Regions from separate parts of the Pseudoalteromonas sp. P1-8 genome, predicted to be linked through region 3. Evidence: predicted binding sites of a transcription regulator. Region 3 holds the regulator's gene; each other region holds the start of a gene.
The links. The regulator sigma-54, encoded in region 3, starts transcription at its own class of promoters, with help from an activator protein. The targets are predictions, from matches to a motif close to GTTGGCACGNNNNTNGNNT.
Positions count from the first base shown of each region.

Region 1 (6,180 bases), on a different contig from region 3:
CTCACGGCACTTTTTATATGGTTTAGCTATTCGCCACAAAGTAATAGATCAACCCTTTCGTTGGCGACTGCCAGTGAGTTTTGTACTAACAGATGAATTATTTGCTTTTTCGCATCATCACAAAGCCTACCGCACAAAAGTGCGCCTTATTTACGCGCTAAGTGCCGGCTTTAGTTTTTATATTGCCTGGAATATCTGGACCCTCCTTGGTATTGTCGCAGGAAGCTTACTTCCCGATTTAACACACCTAGGTCTTGATTTTGCCATCGCTGCCACGTTTATTGCTTTAGTTATTCCGGGTGTAAAGAACCTTGCAACACTGGCTACAGTGATCACCGCAGGCGTTGTAGCAACACTATTAAAAAGTCAGGGCTTTCAACTTTGGCTTGTCACCGCGGCTCTTATCGCTATGACGGTTGGTTATCTAATTAGTCGCTGGCAAGCAAAAGAGGAGCATACGCTATGATGATCACCATTTTATTAATGGCGTGTATTACCTTCTTCACACGTTACTTATTTTTGCACCGCGCATTACCATTCAAAGTCGGTCCGAAAATGCAGCAATTTTTAAGTTTTAGCGCCCCAGCCGTACTCACCGCAATTTGGGTGCCCATTGTGTTTATTAATGACGAAGGGATAAATCTAGAGTGGCAAAATCCTTATCTAAGTGCTGCTATTTTGTCTGTTATCGTGGCCTATAAAACACATAACATATACTACACAACACTGGCAGGTATGGGATTATTTATAATTTTAAGTTAGCTACGATACTTAACGCCAAGTAAGAAGAACCGCTGATTAAAATTTACCCTTTTAGAAAGATGCCAAGCAAGTTAGAATCAATGCAACAATAATAAAAAGTTATCATTATGAGCGAATTTCACCAACTTTCTGCCACCAGCCTACAAGGCCAAACCGTTGACTTTTCTGATTTTGAAAACAAGGTTGTGCTTGTTGTAAATACCGCAAGTAAATGCGGTTTCACTCCACAATATGAAGGCTTACAAGCACTGCACGAAAAGTATCATGAGCAAGGCTTAGTAATAATTGGTTTTCCATGTAACCAGTTTGGCAAACAAGAACCAGGTGATGCAAAAGAAATTAAAGAAGGCTGCCTTATTAACTATGGCGTTAGCTTTTTAATGATGAGCAAAGTCGATGTGAATGGCGAACATGCTCACCCTGTTTTTAGATACCTAAAATCAGAATTACCGGGGTTTATCACCCGCAAAATAAAATGGAACTTCACCAAATTTTTAATTGGTAAAGATGGCAAGGCCATTAAGCGATATGCGCCACTGACAAAACCTGAACAGCTCGAGTCAGACATCGCAGCTGCACTGGGCAAATAACAAAGCCTAAAAGCAATAAAGAGGCAAATTGCCTCTTTATCTAAATTTATGCTTAGTCGTTCAAGTACTCGTCAAAGTCGTCGTCGCCTAAGTTTCTGCGCAAGCGTTTTTGTTCAAGATAGTCTTCCAACTTCTTCTTTACGCGTTGCTTTTTCTTGTCGTGTTGATTACGCCCGACCATTTCGTACTCGTCTTCAACAAAATCGTCATCTAGCGCGTCATAACTAAATGTCTTACCCACAACCCACTCCATAAAGTGTTTGAGACCAATTCTTGAGATTAAAATTTGCTCGATGAATTGGCAAAGATTAAAAAGCTCAGTAGTAATTTAGTATCTAAAAAACCACCAAAATAAAGCCATACACCCATGCTAAATAGGTCATATGTCAATATTGTGAATAAATAGCGCTAAATTTGATTTCTGAAAAGTGAGAGTTTTTTATCGTTTCGATAAAAGTCATTTATGCATGTGTATTTTTTAGTTAATTTGACTAAAAAATGGTTAAAAAGTTATTCCCCGCAATTTTTAAAAAACCATAGAAACACAGCAAGGCATTGAATTAATTGAACTTATAAATTTTGGCATTCAATTTGATTATGTATTTGTGTCATTTCAAACAGGAAAGAAAAAAATGAAAAAGTTATTGTTAGTAAGTTCTTTATTTATCGCTACCGGCGCAATGGCTCATAACGATAATGATACAAATATTTCATTCAGCGGTGAGCAGTGTGATGTTGAATTTATAAATGATGTACGCATCACACCAAGCGAGTTAGAAGTATACACAGCCGATAATCGCACTATGAAAATCATCGATCAGCACACTTTATATATCGATGGTCAAAGCGTGTCGCTTGATGCTTCACAACAGCAAGCAATTGCAGATTACTCAGACAGCTTACGCAGCCAACTTCCTGAAGTAGCAAATATCGCACTTGATGGTGTAAAAATAGCTGGTGTAGCCATCGAAGAAGTCTCAAATGCTTTCAATATTGATGGCCTAAGCGACATTTCAGAATTAATGGACGATATCAGCGTAGAAGTACAAAACGCTTTCTATCAGCAAGGTGCGTTCACCATGGGTCAGCAAAATTTCGAAAAATTTGGCCAAAACTTTGAAGACCAATTCGATGAGCAAATCGAATCGGCTGTCGAGTCAGCCATGATGCAATCGATGGGCAGTATTTTAGTGGCGCTAGGCTCTGAACTTTTAGGTTCAGGTGGCGACATGGATGAGTTTGAGCAACGTATGGAAAACATGGGCGCACAAATCGAAGCTCGTGTAGAAACACAGGCAGCTCAACTTGAAGAGCGTGCAGATGCATTATGCGGCAGCTTTGCTGATATCGCTCATAAAGAGCAAGAGCTAGTAGTTCTAGTACCAGAGCTAAAAGAGTATCAACTATTTACTTTCAAACAGAATGCAGAGTAATTGACTAATTAACATCCCTGAACCAAAACACTTGGTCCTTTCGCGCAGAGCTTGCTCTGCGCTTTTTTATTTTTTGGCCAGCACAGTCAGCTGCGATAACGTTTTAATCGCCTGCTCTAAATTCTCAGACCAAGGCAAGCCATAACTTAAACGAAAACAGCTACGGTACTTTTTACCCGCTGAGAATATCAACCCTGGAGTAATACTGATCCCCGCCTCAAGTGCCAAATGGAATAACTTTACCGCATCATATTGGCTACCAAGGTCAACCCAGATAACACAGCCACCCTGCGGATTACTAATACGCGCACAACTTGGCATATATTGCTGCAGGCACCAAATCATACGCTCTTTGTTGGTACTTAAGCGCTGTCTAAGCAAACGAATGTTACGGTCGTACTCACCGCTAGCTATAAACTCATACAAGGTCCACTGGTTTATAAGTGGCGCGGAGCAACTAAGCGCGCGTTTGTGTCGCCTTGCTTGCTCTGCAAACTTACCAGCAATGATCCAACCTATGCGATAACTGGGAGCAGCTGTTTTTGAAAACGACGCGCAGGTGATCACTAAGCCCTTTTTTGAATAAGCTTGTGCAGGAGTGGCACGCTTAGCTGTAAAATGTAAGTCACCATAAACATCATCCTCAATAAGCACCACGTCACGCTGCTCTAAAAGTGCCACTAATTGCTCACGCTTGGCATCAGGCATAAAACTGCCAACAGGATTATTTAATGAGGTTGAAAACACACAGGCTTTTATATCATGCTCATCGAGTGCTTGAGCCAAATCATCTAGCCATATTCCTTCATCGGGGCACAGCGGTATTTCCAGCGCCTTTAAGCCTAAGCTTTCAATTAATTCGATAATGCCAAAATAACAAGGCGACTCGATAGCAATAACATCACCGGGTTTAGCAACACACTTAAGGGCAATCGCCAACGCTTCTTGAGCACCATTGGTGATCACTAGTTCATCGCTATCAACCCCAATGCCAAAATCCAGATAGCGATGAATGAGTTGTTTTTTAAGTGGTGCAAAGCCATCCATCGGGCCGTAATTAATTGCCGATGCGCCCGCTAATGTCATTACTCGGCGCATTGTTCGTGCCAGTGCTTTATCTGTTGGTGCTGCGGCTACAGGGTTGGCGATACCAAATGGCACCACATTAGCTTTATGGATAGCGCTGTAGACTTGCTCAATCAAGCCTTGCTTATTGACTGTGGTAGGCTCTCGACTGAGCCTAACTCGCTTTGGTCGTGACTGATTTAACTGTGAAGACTTTAAAAAGTACCCTGACTTTTCTCTTGCTTCAATCAATCCTTGCCCTTCAAGTAATTGATACGCCTGTTTTACAGTAGGAATACTAATATTGAGCTTGTCTGCCATTTTTCTGAGCGAAGGTAACTTTTCACCCGGTAATAACGAGCCTTGCAAGCAAAGATCTCTAACTAGCTGAATAACTTGTTGATATAAGAACTCACTGTTACTACGACTGATAACTTGTGACATAGCCCACCAAACTGTATAGGTTGCATTTCTAGTTTTCTGTATATGTTAAGTATACAGAAGAGGATTAAAATGAACATACTTTCAATTTTTGGGTACTAACTATGAAAAGCGCCGCTCTCTACCTTGCTACAGTACTGATCTGGGGATCGACTTGGCTAGCTATTGAGTTTCAACTAGGTGATGTCGCTGTTGAGGTCTCTTTATTTTACCGCTTTGCCATTGCAGCCATTTTAATGTGGGCCTTTGTGCTCATGAAAAAGCTACCTATGCATTATTCACTGCGTGATCACGGATTTTTTGCTTTATTAGCCTTATTTAACTTTGGTTTAAATTATTTAGTGCTGTATTGGGCGCAGAACTATCTCACCTCAGCAATGGCCTCAATAGCGTTTTCGATGTTGCTATTGATGAACATTATTAACACCCGCTTGTTCTTCGCAAAGCCAATTGCGAAACGAATTTACTTTGGCGCTCTACTCGGCGTAATGGGTATTGCCAGCTTATTTTGGCCACAAATTCAGCAATTCGACTTGAGTAATGGTGCGTTGGTCGGGTTACTACTTGCGCTATCTGGAACCTTTGTGGCTTCATTGGGAAATATGGTCAGCGTTCGAAACTCTCAGCGTAATATTGGCGTACTTCAAGGCAATGCCTGGGGTATGTTATACAGCGCTTTAGGTCTAGCTGCTTATGTTTTAGTAAGCGACGTTGAGCTCACGTTGAACGCCCCAAGTAGCTATTGGGTATCGCTTTTCTACTTAGCAGTGTTTGGCACCGTAATCGCATTTGCTTGTTACTTCGCGCTACTTAAAAACATCGGCCCTGAGCGCGCAAGCTATGTGATCGTGTTATTCCCACTGGTTGCAGTGGTGTTAAGTACTTTATTTGAAGGATTTGAATGGCAAGCGAATACCTTTATGGGTTTTAGCCTAGTGTTATTCGGTAATGCTATCGTGCTGACTCCTACTCGACAAATTAAAGCATTTTTTGCTGCGCGTAACTTGCAGCAAAAAAGCTCCGTCCCCAGTTAGAAGTGACTATGTCGCCTCTAACACCAAGCGCTGGCAAATTTTGCCGGCGCTTTTTTATGGCACATGAAAACGAAGTGCTTGTTTGTGAATCTTAACTTTAGCCGGAGTAAAACCAACAAGCTCACCATCGGCTTCTATAGCCAACCCTTTCGTGGTGACCTCTGCAGTTGTTAACTGGGTATATTCTAGCGCTTGCAAACCATGATGCTTTACGAGCAGTAAATACAAAAAGCTGATCAGGTTTTTCAATAAACCGCCAGCTGGCATACAGTAGCAATCAAGCTGACCATCATTTAACTTTGCCCGAGGGGCAATCTTTAAGCCACCACCAAAGTAATAATGATTAGCAAAAATCGTCGCTAAATTACTGTAGCTGAGTGCTTTACCATTAAACTCACCCTGAAGTGACTGTGCCTTAAATGAAAATAGCTGCTTGATGCCCTGCCAAGTGTAGCCAAACGAGCTAAAACTTCCGGCTTTATTTAGTTGAGTCACGACTTCAGCGTCAAAACCTATTCCCGCCACATTAATAAAATAGCGCTGATTGATTTGTCCAACATCGATTAACTCTGTACGGCTATTAAAAACAGCGTCATACCAAGCTTGTTGTTTACACGCAAAGCCACGAGCAAAATCATTTCCTGTGCCTGCCGGAATTAACGCGATAGAACAGCGACTCGACATTAATGCATTAACAGCTAAATGCAGCGTCCCATCACCACCAATCACCACAACTTGAGTTTGGTTTTTAGCCAAAAGCGCTATATCAGCGCAATCATTCTCAAACTTGCCTGTGGTTAAATACAATTCAGGCTCAATCTGTCTTTTTTTACATTCTTTTAGTAGCCAATCAAC
Region 1 covers NZ_LJSO01000015.1:65,129-71,308, forward strand. Annotated here, with positions in the region: gene AN213_RS17530 (AzlC family ABC transporter permease) at 1-466, shown strand, start outside; gene AN213_RS17535 (AzlD domain-containing protein) at 463-762, shown strand; gene AN213_RS17540 (glutathione peroxidase) at 870-1,352, shown strand; gene AN213_RS17545 (PA3496 family putative envelope integrity protein) at 1,405-1,593, opposite strand; gene AN213_RS17550 (YggN family protein) at 1,985-2,785, shown strand; gene AN213_RS17555 (PLP-dependent aminotransferase family protein) at 2,852-4,294, opposite strand; gene AN213_RS17560 (DMT family transporter) at 4,396-5,325, shown strand; gene AN213_RS17565 (diacylglycerol kinase family protein) at 5,380-6,180, opposite strand, start outside.
Region 1: the regulator sigma-54 is predicted to act here: its motif matches at 1,931-1,949, upstream of AN213_RS17550 (YggN family protein).

Region 2 (6,180 bases), on a different contig from region 3:
AACATCCATTAAGTTCTCAAAGACAAACATAAGGTCTTGGATTTGCTGTGACATCTCTTCATCGTGTTCACGGATTGAATCCATTAACTGACCTTCAACATTGGTATCTAGGTAGTTCATGATATCAGCAGCCGCTTTCAAGCCACCCATTTTCGCAGCTTGCGCACCAGCTTGACCTGCGAACTGTTTCTCCATGATTTCATTCAACTCTTGCAATGCTGCTGGTTGAACTTCTTCAAGGTTTGCAATACGCATGGTTAAATCTAAGCGCACTTTTTCTGGGAATTGCGACAAGATTTCCGCTGATTGCTCTGGCTCTAAATACGATAAAACAATGGTTTGAATTTGCGGGTGCTCGTTGCGAATAATATTCGCCACTTGCTTTGAATCCATCCACTTCAATGAATCAAGACCTTTCGCCCCTGAGCCCATAACAATTTGGTCAATAAGGCTGGCTGCCTTGTCTTCACCAAGCGCTGCTGTAAGAGCTTTTTTGATAAAGTCTTCAGACTGGAAGCCTATGGTACTGAAGCTTTGAATTTGCTCAATAAACAAATTATGGACTGCGCTAATTTTCGCTTGCGATAAATCATCTAGCGCAGCCATTGCCATACCCACTTTTTGCACTTGCTTTGGCTCTAAGTGCTTAAGGATTTGCGCAGCATCTTCTTCTGATAAGCTCAGCAATAAGATTGCCGCCTTATCAACACCGTCTAATTTATCAACATCAAACGCCGGTGGTAGTTGTTTTTGTTCTTGATCAGTCATCTTCTGTTAACCACGCTTTCACTACTTGAGAAGACAGTTCTGGTTCATTTGCAACCAATGCACGAACTGCTTTGAGTAAATCTTCATCGCCATGTAAGTCTGGCAGCTGTAGTGTACCATCACTTGAGAATCCTACAGCAGCAGAGTCAAAGTCTTTATTTAGCATATCTAGCGTGCTATCACCAATATCTACACCTGCACTTAATGCATCTTCATCATATTCTTCTAGTGTATCGTCTGGGTAAATTAGACGTTTCAGCATAGGTCTTACTACAAAGACAATCAGTACGATGATAACCAGTGCACCTAATGCTAAGCGTAGCATCTTCATGAACCAATCTTGCTCCCAAAGTGGAACTTCAATCGCTTCACCAGCATCTTCACGAACAAATGGCACTGTGACAACCTCAAGTGCATCACCACGCTGCATATCAAAACCAACACCGCCTTGTAATAAACGACGAATATTTGACAATGCTTCTACAGAGCGAGGAACCATGGTTGTTTCACCATTTTCACCCACCTGCGGTACATAATCAACGGCAACTGAAACACTGATACGACGAATAACACCGGTTTGCTGACGCTTATGCGAAATTGTTGTATCAAGCTCGTAGTTACGTGTTGCTTCTTTATGCGAACGACTTGGGTTCGTTGCTGAGCCTGCTCCACCTTGGCCTGCAATTTCTGGAATATTAGAGTTAACTGGCGGCTGATTCGTTAGCGCACCAGGAATGCCCACTGCAAGACCACCGATGTTGTTTTCTTCGAACGTGGTTTCACTGCGCACAGCGGGTAAGTCTGGGTTATAACGTTTTTGTGTTTCTTCGACTGCACTAAAGTCCATGTTTAAATCGACTTGCGCGGTATAGTTACCTAAGCCTACAACTGGAATAAGGATGCTATCGATTTTATTTAAGTACTCTTCTTCACGCTTACGTTCAATTTCATACTCTTTACGAGAGCGAGCAGCAAGTGAGTTTTGTGAGCCTGAATTAAGTAAGCGACCATTTTGATCGGTAACAGTAACACGCTCTGGCGATAAACCTTGGACTGCTGAGGCAACAATATCAACTACTGAGTCAACTTCTTCACCGTCAAGTGTACGACCGCGTTTTAAGGTAAGCACTACCGTCGCTGAAGGTTGTTTTTCGCGACGAGCAAATACGTTTTCTTTTGGAATAGCTAAAAGTACTTTGGCGCGAGTAACATTTTTTAGCTCTTCGATGGTACGTGCAAGCTGTTGCTCACGACCATGTTTTAAACGTTCACGTTCAAGGCGTTGGCTAACACCAAACCCCATGTCTTGCATGATGATGTCAGTCCCTGAGCTTGGCGCTTGCTCTAGGCCTTCACGAGCCATCAATAATTTGATGTTTTGGTATTCACCTTCTTCAACAGAAATGACGTTACCATCAAGTTCGTAATCAATCTTTTGAGCGTCTAAAAAGTCCAGCGTTTGAATAAGCTCTTCCGTTGGCATTTTGCCAAGCGGACGCATATCTGGTTGACGAGCCCAAATAATAATAAAAATTGCGATAGCCAAACAGATTGCCAAAGCGATCACTAAAGTAACCTGGCGTAAAACATCTACACCGTTTAAGGCACTTAGGTAGCCTGACTTTTGCTCTTGTTGATCATCAGTATCGGTTGAGTCGATACCGCCGCCTGCTAAGGCTAGATCAGTTGATTGATTAGATTGCGCCACAATAATTCTCCACTACCTAGTTACACAGGCATGTTCATGATTTCTTTATAAGCTTCAACAAGTTTATTTCGAACTTGCACCGTAGCTTCAAAAGCGACTGATGATTTTTGCGAAGCAATCATTACGTCAGCTAAAGAAACACTGCGATCGCCCATTTCCATTGCTGTTACTTTTTGCTTAGCGTCTTGTTGTAAGCCATTCACTGTATCAAGTGCATTGGTAAGTAAATCACCAAACTGTGCCGACGATGTTGGCTGAGTTTGTGTTGGTAAATTATTAATTGAGTTACTACGGCCTACTTCTGAAGCCATAGCTTGCATTTCTTGAAATAATGCGCTGTTTTGAACTTTCATAATACTCTCTGACAATGCAGTTTACTTATGCACTGATAAAGCACAAACCGTGCCACAAAATAAAGCAAGTAAATTCAACTACTTGAATCATTAATTTCACATGTCAGAGTTTTGACAGCAAACAAGCTCACAAAAATGTGAGCTTGTTTGAGCAACTTTTTGGAAGGAGTTTATGCAGGTAAGGCTATACCCAAGTCTCGCATTTGCGCCAGTTTATAACGTAACGTGCGCGGACTAATACCTAAGGTTTCTGCAACCTCTTTACGCTTACCGTTACAACGCGCTAAGGTTTCTAAAATAATACGATGCTCTTTGTCTTTCAGCTCGTCTTTGTAATTACCTTGCTCACTCACTTGTGGCACGGTATCTAAATTAACTTCAACAGGCTGTTCTTGATATACCGGTGCGTTGTGTGGCGGCGTAGCGACTGGCTTGATATCAACCGTAAGCAACTCTTCAATAAAGACATCATCTTGATGAATACTATTCCCATCACATAATATCAACGCCCGTTGAATAACGTTATCAAGCTCTCGTACGTTACCAGGCCAAGCATGAGATAGTAGCTTTTGTTTCGCACCCTCACTTAGTTGAGCGATAGGCTCTTTACTTTTCAGGCAATGACGCTCTATTAAATGCTCAGCCAATACAATAATGTCGCCAGGACGCTCGGCTAATGGTTTCCACATTAGCGGGAATACATTTAAGCGATAATATAAATCTTCTCTAAATAGATTTTCGCTCACTGCTTCTTTTAAATCTCGGTTACTTGTAGCTAGAACGCGAACATCAAGCTCTATCGTTTTACGACCGCCTAAGCGCTCTACTTCGCGCTCTTGAAGTACACGCAGTAATTTAGCTTGTAAGCCTAAATCCATCTCAGTGATTTCATCTAGTAAGATGGTACCACCTTGAGCTTGCTCAAATTTACCCGGGCAAGCTTGAATCGCGCCGGTAAACGCCCCTTTTTCGTAACCGAATAAGGTTGCTTCAAGCATGTTTTCAGGAATAGCAGCACAGTTAATAGCCACAAAGGGAGCATCGCTACGATTTGATTTATCGTGGATAAAACGAGCCAAGACTTCTTTACCCGAGCCACTTGGGCCGAGTACCATGACACTGGCATCTGAGCGGGCAACTTTGCTCGCGAGCTCTAATAGTTTAATACTTGATGGATCGGCAACGATTGGGCCATCGGTTTCTTTTTCCTTTTCAGGCAAATAACGACTCACCATATTAAGAAGCACTTCTGGTGCAAACGGTTTTGCCATATAATCAATCGCGCCTAAACGCATTGCTTCTACAGCATCATCGATAGTGGCATAGGCCGTCATCATTAATACCGGCAACTCAGGGTAATTAAGTTTAATGCTACGTAGTAGGTCAAGGCCGCTCATAGCGCCCATTTGCACATCACTAACAACCAATGAATAGCTATTTTGCTTAAGCAAGATCATCGCTTGTTCAGCGCTATCTGCAGCAACGCAATCAATACCCGACATTTCAAGGGTATCAATCAGTGCTTCTCGTAAGCCTGCGTCGTCTTCAACGACTAAAATAGAGTTAGTATTCATTTTGCCTCCGCTGACATTGGTTCTGCACTAATTGGCAAGATCAAACTAAAACATGCTCCCCCATGAGCATTATTAGTCACTTCAACCCGTCCTTGGTGCGCATTGGCGACTGAACTTACAACTGCAAGTCCAAGCCCCGTGCCTTGGCTTTTGGTAGTGTAAAAAGGTTCGAATAATTTGTTCGCATGACGTAAATCAACACCTGGGCCATTATCACTGACACTGATGCGAACGCAGTTTTCGCTGGTTTCGTCACGTTCGGCACTCAGGGTTACCACAGCCTCAGAGCCAATAATTTGAATACTGTTGTGGATCAGATTTTGAATAGCACTCGCCAGAGCAGTTTTATTACCCATAATTTCAATATCTGGCTCAGGCAAGTTCACGCTAAGTTCACTGTTATTTTGTGCAACCATAGCATCAGCACCGGCTTTTACTTCATTAAGTAACTGTTGCATTGAAACGCTTTCGACCACTTGTTGCTCACCACTTTTGGCAAATAACAGCATATCGTTCACTTGGGTTTCTAAATCTTTTAAACGCGACATTAGCTTCGTATGAAAGTTGCCACGCGAGCTTTCTGGCAATCGCTTTGAGCCTAAATTGGCAGCATAAAGCATGGCCGCAGATAACGGTGTTCTGACTTGATGAGCAAGCGAAGCGACCATTTTGCCAAGCGCACTTAAGCGCTGCATATGTGCTACTCGCTTTTGTAATCGCCTGGTTTCAGTTAAATCTGTCATTAAAATTAACTGCCCTGGCTCTGGAGCAAGCGCAGTAATATCAAGCTTTATTAAACGGCCATCCTTAAGTGATACTTCATGTCCATCGTCTTGCTGTGGTCGAAATGAGCGTTGAATTACGCTAAACCACTTTTCACCTTCGAGGGGTTCACCTAGCATATCAATGGCAATTTGATTGGCTTTTGCGATCATGCCTCGGCCATCTAAAACCACCACACCCGCAGGCATGGTATCAACCAAATGACCTAACCAACTGGCTTGTTGGCGCAGCTCACTCAACTCACCCACATACTCTTCTTGTTGTAAGCATGGGTTATATTGTTTGGCTGTGATAAATTGTGGTTTTAGGACATTTGCTAAGGCCATAATCGATACTCAAAAAATCGTGTCTACCTAGCTAAATGCACAATCCGTACCAAATTTATTTTTGTTTTATTTCAATAAATTAAAGACAAAACAACACTGACAAAAAAATGACAATCGCGAGGGAATAATGCAAAAAGAACACCATTGTCGTTGCCCGTGGCTCGATACCAGCAAAGAAGATTATGTGACCTATCATGACCAAGAATGGGGGGTGCCATTATATGATGATCACCGCTTATTTGAATTTATAACCTTAGAGTCAGCACAAGCGGGACTGAGTTGGTATACCATACTTAAAAAGCGTGATGGCTATCGCAGTGCCTTCAAAAACTTTGTTGTCGAAGAGGTTGCCAAAATGACCGAAGACGACGCCGAACGATTAATGCAGTTTGAAGGTATTATTCGTAATCGCGCTAAAATCGCCGCCACTATTAATAACGCGCAACGTTTTATTGAGATTCAAAAAGAGTTTGGCAGTTTCTCAAATTACCAATGGCAGTTTGTTGGTGGCAAACCGTTGGTAAACGATCTTGATAAATTAGAGGATTACCCGGCTATTACTGAAGCCTCAACAGCATTCGCCAAAGATTTAAAAAAGCGCGGTTTTAAGTTTTTAGGCCCTACTACGGTGTATGCCCACATGCAGGCCTGTGGCATGGTAAATGACC
Region 2 covers NZ_LJSO01000003.1:196,194-202,373, reverse strand. Annotated here, with positions in the region: gene fliG (flagellar motor switch protein FliG) at 1-768, opposite strand, end outside; gene fliF (flagellar basal-body MS-ring/collar protein FliF) at 761-2,476, opposite strand; gene fliE (flagellar hook-basal body complex protein FliE) at 2,497-2,829, opposite strand; gene AN213_RS06275 (sigma-54 dependent transcriptional regulator) at 3,000-4,403, opposite strand; gene AN213_RS06270 (PAS domain-containing sensor histidine kinase) at 4,400-5,512, opposite strand; gene AN213_RS06265 (DNA-3-methyladenine glycosylase I) at 5,640-6,180, shown strand, end outside.
Region 2: the regulator sigma-54 is predicted to act here: its motif matches at 2,868-2,886, upstream of fliE (flagellar hook-basal body complex protein FliE).

Region 3 (6,180 bases):
GGCAAAATTAGTCATAAAGTGGCTGCTGCTAAAATGGAGTTGTATCAACAATTAGGGTTTACCTTTTTTGAGCAACCTATTTTTACTATTTATGGCGACCAGCATGTTTGGCAAGTAAAAGCCAAAGAAGCCACATTGTATGAAAACGATCAGCTGATTTTTGAAGGGGATGTAGTTGCTAAAAACTTAACCCACAACGGCATGATTGAAGATATAAAAGCAGAAAACATTAATGTCGATATTGATAAAATGACCATGTTTTCTAAGCAACCTGTGACACTAACAGGACCGAATTTAAAGATTACCGGTAAAGGCTTAAAAGCCGATTTAAAAACCGAAATTGTTGAGTTAACTAACCATACACGAACCATATACTATGACCAATAAACTGAAGAAATTACTCCTGATCCCAAGCTTATTGATTGCCTTTTCGGGCGCAGCTGCCGAGCAAACAGGCGCTCAAATTAGCATTAGCTCAGATCGCCAAGTAGGTAAACTAAAAGATGGCGTTGGCATATTTGAAGGTAACGTAGAGATCGTGCATGGTAATCGTCGTATTACCGCTGAACGCCTTGAAGCACACGGCGGTGACACCGAGGGTACAGTAGAGTTAATTATTGCCACAGGTAAGCCTGCTTACTTCGAAGAAAAGCAAACTGATGGCACCGTGATGAGCGCCAGCGCCGAAGAAGTTCGTTATGATGTTGCAAAACGCTTCTTAACCTTAAATGGTGAAGCTGAAGTTACTCAAGCAGGTCAAAAAGTAACAGCAAAAAGCATTACCTATGATATGGCACAGCAGCTGATCAGTGCTGAAAAAGACGAAAACTCAACAGATCGTGTACACACTATTTTAGTGCCTGTTGAAAATAAAAAAGATAATAAAGGCCAACCATGAGCACATTAAAAGCAGAGCTTTTAGCTAAAAGCTACAAAGGCCGCCAAGTGGTTAAAAATGTCGGCCTTGAAGTTGAAGCGGGCAGCATTGTTGGCTTGCTTGGCCCAAATGGTGCAGGTAAAACCACCACCTTCTATATGATTGTAGGCCTAGTCCCAAGCGACAAAGGTAAAATCAGCATTGATGATAACGATATTACCCTTTTGCCAATGCACAATCGTGCCCGCTTAGGTATCGGCTATCTGCCACAAGAATCGTCAATTTTTCGAAAGTTAACGGTTTACCAAAACTTGATGGCTATTTTAGAAACCCGTAAAGATCTAAACAAAGCAGGTCGCGAAGAAACACTTAATAGCTTACTCGATGAATTTAGTATTCAACACATTCGTGACAGCCAAGGTATGGCGCTGTCAGGTGGTGAGCGACGCCGTGTAGAAATTGCTCGCGCATTAGCCGCTAATCCTAAATTTATCCTTTTAGATGAGCCTTTTGCTGGTGTTGATCCAATTTCAGTGTTAGATATAAAGAAAATTATTGAGCACCTAAAAAATCGTGGTATCGGTGTACTAATTACTGACCATAATGTTCGAGAAACCCTTGATGTTTGTGAAAAAGCCTACATTGTTTCTCATGGGGAGCTAATTGCATCAGGCACACCTGAGCACGTATTAGCAGACCAAACTGTACGCGATGTATATCTAGGCGAGCAATTCAGGCTGTAACCATTACGCCAGCGACTAGAGCATCTGCTAGACTTATAACAATGACAATAAATCGATAACTGTGTTTTTACAGTTATCGATAACTTTAAAAGGATTGTTAGGGATACATGAGGCAATCATTACAGCTGCGCATGGGCCAGCAACTTACAATGACTCCACAACTGCAACAAGCGATTCGTTTGTTGCAGCTCAGTACATTGGATCTCCAGCAAGAAATTCAAGAAGCGCTTGATAGTAATCCCCTACTTGAAGTGGAAGAAGCGGATTACAATGAAGAAAGCACCGGCAAGAATGAGCAAAAAGCGGAGTCTGACGATGTGCAAGTCAGCGCGTCTGCCGAAGAAGCACCTAGCGAGTACGAGCAAGAAAGTAGTGATGCTCTCAATAAAGACACCGTAAGCGATGACTTAGCCATGGATGTTACTTGGGATGAGTACATGAGTGCCGCCCCTTCAACATCGTCAGGGCCAATGCCTGAAGATGAATCTATCTATCAAGGTGCATCAACCGAAACCCTTCACGAATACCTAATGTGGCAATTACAGCTCACGCCATTTAGCCCTACTGATGAAGCGATTGCTGTGGCAATTGTAGAAGCTATCGATGATTCAGGTATTTTAACGGTAAGCTGTGAAGATATAGTCGAAAGCTTTAATCAAAATAACGATGAAGAAGAAATCGAACTTGATGAAGTCGAAGCGGTCTTAAAAAGAATTCAGTTATTTGATCCTGTGGGTATTGGCGCGCGCAGTTTACAAGAATGTCTGTGCATTCAGCTACGCCAATTCGATGCCGATACGCCATATTTAGCTGAAACTAAAATGGTTTTATCTGAGCATATCGAATTATTAGCGAGTCGCGACTATCGAACTTTGATGAAAAAGACTAAGCTTAAAGAAAACGAGCTTAAAGAAGTTATGACGCTCATCCACAGCTTAAACCCTAAGCCTGCGGATAGCATAGTACGCGAAGAGTCTGAGTACGTCATACCTGATGTATCAGTGAAAAAAGTAAAAGGTCGCTGGGTAGTCGAGTTAAACCCAGATTGTATGCCAAAGATTAGAGTGAACAGCCAATATGCAGCTATGTCTCGCTCAGTTAAATCAAGTAGCGACAGCCAATTTATTCGTTCTCACTTACAAGAAGCAAAGTGGTTTATTAAGAGCTTAGAAAGCCGTAACGATACGCTATTAAAGGTGACCAACTGTATCGTTCAACAACAACAAGCTTTCTTTGAACATGGCCCTGAAGCAATGAAGCCGATGGTGCTAAATGATGTTGCTGAAATGGTCGAAATGCATGAATCGACGATTTCACGGGTAACAACGCAAAAATATATGCATACCCCACGGGGTATTTTTGAGTTGAAATATTTCTTCTCAAGCCATGTCAGCACCGAAAATGGTGGTGAGTGTTCTTCTACAGCAATACGCGCTTTAATCAAGAAGTTAGTCGCTGCAGAAAACTCAGCTAAACCATTGAGTGATAGCAAAATTGCAGATATATTGGCTGAGCAAGGAATTAAAGTAGCTAGACGTACAATTGCAAAATATCGTGAGTCTCTAGCAATACCTCCGTCTAATCAGCGTAAGAGTCTGATTTAGACGTTTTACATAGAAGGAAAAATGCTTATGCAACTAAATTTAACTGGTCGTCATGTAGAAATCACAGATTCATTAAGAGACTATGTAAACACCAAGTTTGCGAAACTAGAAAGGCATTTTGACCATATTAATAATGTTCATGTCATTCTAGATGTAGAAAAATTAAGCCAAAAAGCAGAAGCAACTTTACATGTAAACGGAGGCGAATTATTCGCTTCTACAGAACATCAAGATATGTACGCAGCCATTGACTCACTGATCGATAAACTTGATCGCCAAGTCATTAAACACAAAGAGAAATTAGCTCGACATTAAATTATGAAACTAAGTTCACTTACTAACCAGGACTGCAGCAAAGCTGCGGTCCTTTTTAATAGCAAAAAAAGAATTCTTGAATATATCAGCGAACTGGCCCACCAGCAGCTTCCTCATTTATCGCAACAAGATATCCTAGATGCTTTACTCAACCGAGAAAAACTAGGTAGCACCGGCATTGGCCGAGGTATTGCTATTCCACATGGCCGAATGAGCGGCGCAGATGAGCCTCATGCATTTGTGATAGTGAGTGAATCCCCTATTAATTTTGATGCAATTGATAATCGTCCAGTTGATATTTTTGTGGCACTCATCGTACCAGATGGTGACTGTCAGCTTCACCTAAAGACCTTATCAACAATTGCTGATAGACTTAAAGATAAAGAATTTTGTAAACAGCTGCGTAGTGCTACTACCGATCAGCAACTGTTTCAGGTCATATCAGCAGAGGCATAAATGGAATTAATAATTATCAGCGGTCGCTCAGGCTCAGGTAAATCGGTCGCTTTACGAGTACTTGAAGACTTAGGCTATTATTGCGTTGATAATATTCCGGTTAATTTACTGCCTTCGCTCGTACGTAGTGTGTCTGATAACTACGATAAAATAGCGGTCAGTATCGACGTACGTAACTTACCGAAAGAGCAGCAAGAATTTAATGATATTCTTGAGTACCTGCCAGGTTTCGCAAACCCAACACTATTCTATTTAGACAGTGATGACCAAACTCTGATCAAGCGCTTTTCAGAAACACGCCGCTTGCATCCACTATCTATTGATTCTTTGCCGCTTGATCTGGCCATTAAACAAGAAAAAATCCTGCTTGATGTGTTGATCACTCGCGCTGACTTTATGATTGATACCACTGATCTGAGTGTTCATCAGTTAGCAGAATCAATTCGCGAAAAGATTTTAGGTAAAAAAGATAAAAAGCTAATTATTACTTTTATGTCGTTTGGCTTTAAGCATGGTATTCCAAAAGAAGCTGACTACGTTTTTGATGCACGCTTTTTACCTAACCCACACTGGGAACCTGATTTAAAGCCACTAACTGGCCTTGATCAACCAGTAAAAGATTACCTAGCTAGCCACAGCATAGTGCAAAAGTTCACTTGGCAAATACAAACCTTTGTGCAAACTTGGTTGCCACATTTAGAGCGTAATAACCGCAGTTACCTGACCATTGCTATTGGTTGCACCGGCGGCCAGCATCGCTCTGTTTACTTAGCGCAAACAATTGGTGAGAGCTTTGCCAAAAGCCATGCTAATGTAAAAATCCGCCACCGCGAACAAGACATTTAATTAGGCACCAACAATGCACGCTGAAGATACCTTTTTAATTCAAAACAAACTTGGCTTACATGCTCGTGCTGCTACTGTTTTAGCGCAATTAGCACTGCAATTTGATGCCAAAATTACGCTTTATCAAGATGATAAAGAAGCTGAAGGCGACAGCGTGTTAGCATTAATGCTACTTGAAAGTAGTCAGGGTAAAGAAGTTCGCGTTGTGTGTGAAGGCCCTGACGCCGATGCTGCATTAACGGCAATCGGCGAATTAATTGCACAACGCTTCCACGAGCAAGAATAGCATTTGCTAAGACTTCAAGGTTTACGGTAAACTTAATTCGGATATTTAAAATTCCCTTTAAATATCCTACTTTTATATCGCTCGCTTTTCTAAATTACAAAACTCTTAATAAATTTATCGCAGTGCGACGATATCTCTGCAAATACACTACAAAGCAACTATGCTGTATTTGCTTAGCCTATTTAAACTTTTTTCAGTTGTAAGGACGCCAATGCCAGAAGCCTTTGAACAAGATTACCCACTACAACAACTCAAACAAGTGACCAAGTCACTCAATAGTGGTCAATTTGTTCAAGTGCGCGGTATGTTAGCCAAAACGGCACCTTGTGATACAGCCCTTTTACTTGAATCTTCTCCCCATAAAATTCGTCGTATGCTTTGGCAGCTGGTTGATCCAGATGTCCGTGGTGATGTTCTAGAAGAACTCTCTGAAGATGTACGTCTTGGCATTATTGCCCAGATGGAGCCTGAGCACATTGCTGCTGCCACTGAAGATATGGACGACGATGACTTAGGTGAGGTTTTACGTAGTCTTCCTGATACCGTATATCAAGACGTTGTCAGTGCCATGGATTCGCAAGATAGAGAGAGAGCAACTCAAGCACTTTCTTATCAAGAGCGCTCAGCCGGTGCCTTGATGAACAGCGATACGGTCACCATTCGTCCTGACGTTACTCTCGATGTTGTACTGCGCTATTTACGCTTACGAGGTGAGCTACCAGAGGGTACCGATGACTTATATGTAGTTGATAAGCATAACTGCTTTTTAGGCGCGCTTTCATTAACTACATTGCTGACCAGTCCTTCAGATAAAATTGTTCGTGATTTAATGGATGAAGACTGTGAGTCAATCCTAATCTCTATGGATGAAAGTGATGTAGCGCAACTGTTCGAGCGTCACAACTGGATTTCAGCGCCTGTTGTGGATGATAACGCTCACTTGCTTGGTCGTATTACCATTGATGATATCGTTGACGTAATCCGTGAAGATGCAGAGCACAGCATGCTAAGCCTCGCTGGTCTTGACGACGAAGAAGATACCTTTGCGCCAGT
Region 3 covers NZ_LJSO01000014.1:43,567-49,746, reverse strand. Annotated here, with positions in the region: gene lptC (LPS export ABC transporter periplasmic protein LptC) at 1-387, shown strand, start outside; gene lptA (lipopolysaccharide transport periplasmic protein LptA) at 377-898, shown strand; gene lptB (LPS export ABC transporter ATP-binding protein) at 895-1,620, shown strand; gene AN213_RS16650 (RNA polymerase factor sigma-54) at 1,728-3,224, shown strand; gene hpf (ribosome hibernation promoting factor) at 3,252-3,539, shown strand; gene ptsN (PTS IIA-like nitrogen regulatory protein PtsN) at 3,543-3,995, shown strand; gene rapZ (RNase adapter RapZ) at 3,996-4,841, shown strand; gene AN213_RS16630 (HPr family phosphocarrier protein) at 4,855-5,127, shown strand; gene mgtE (magnesium transporter) at 5,339-6,180, shown strand, end outside.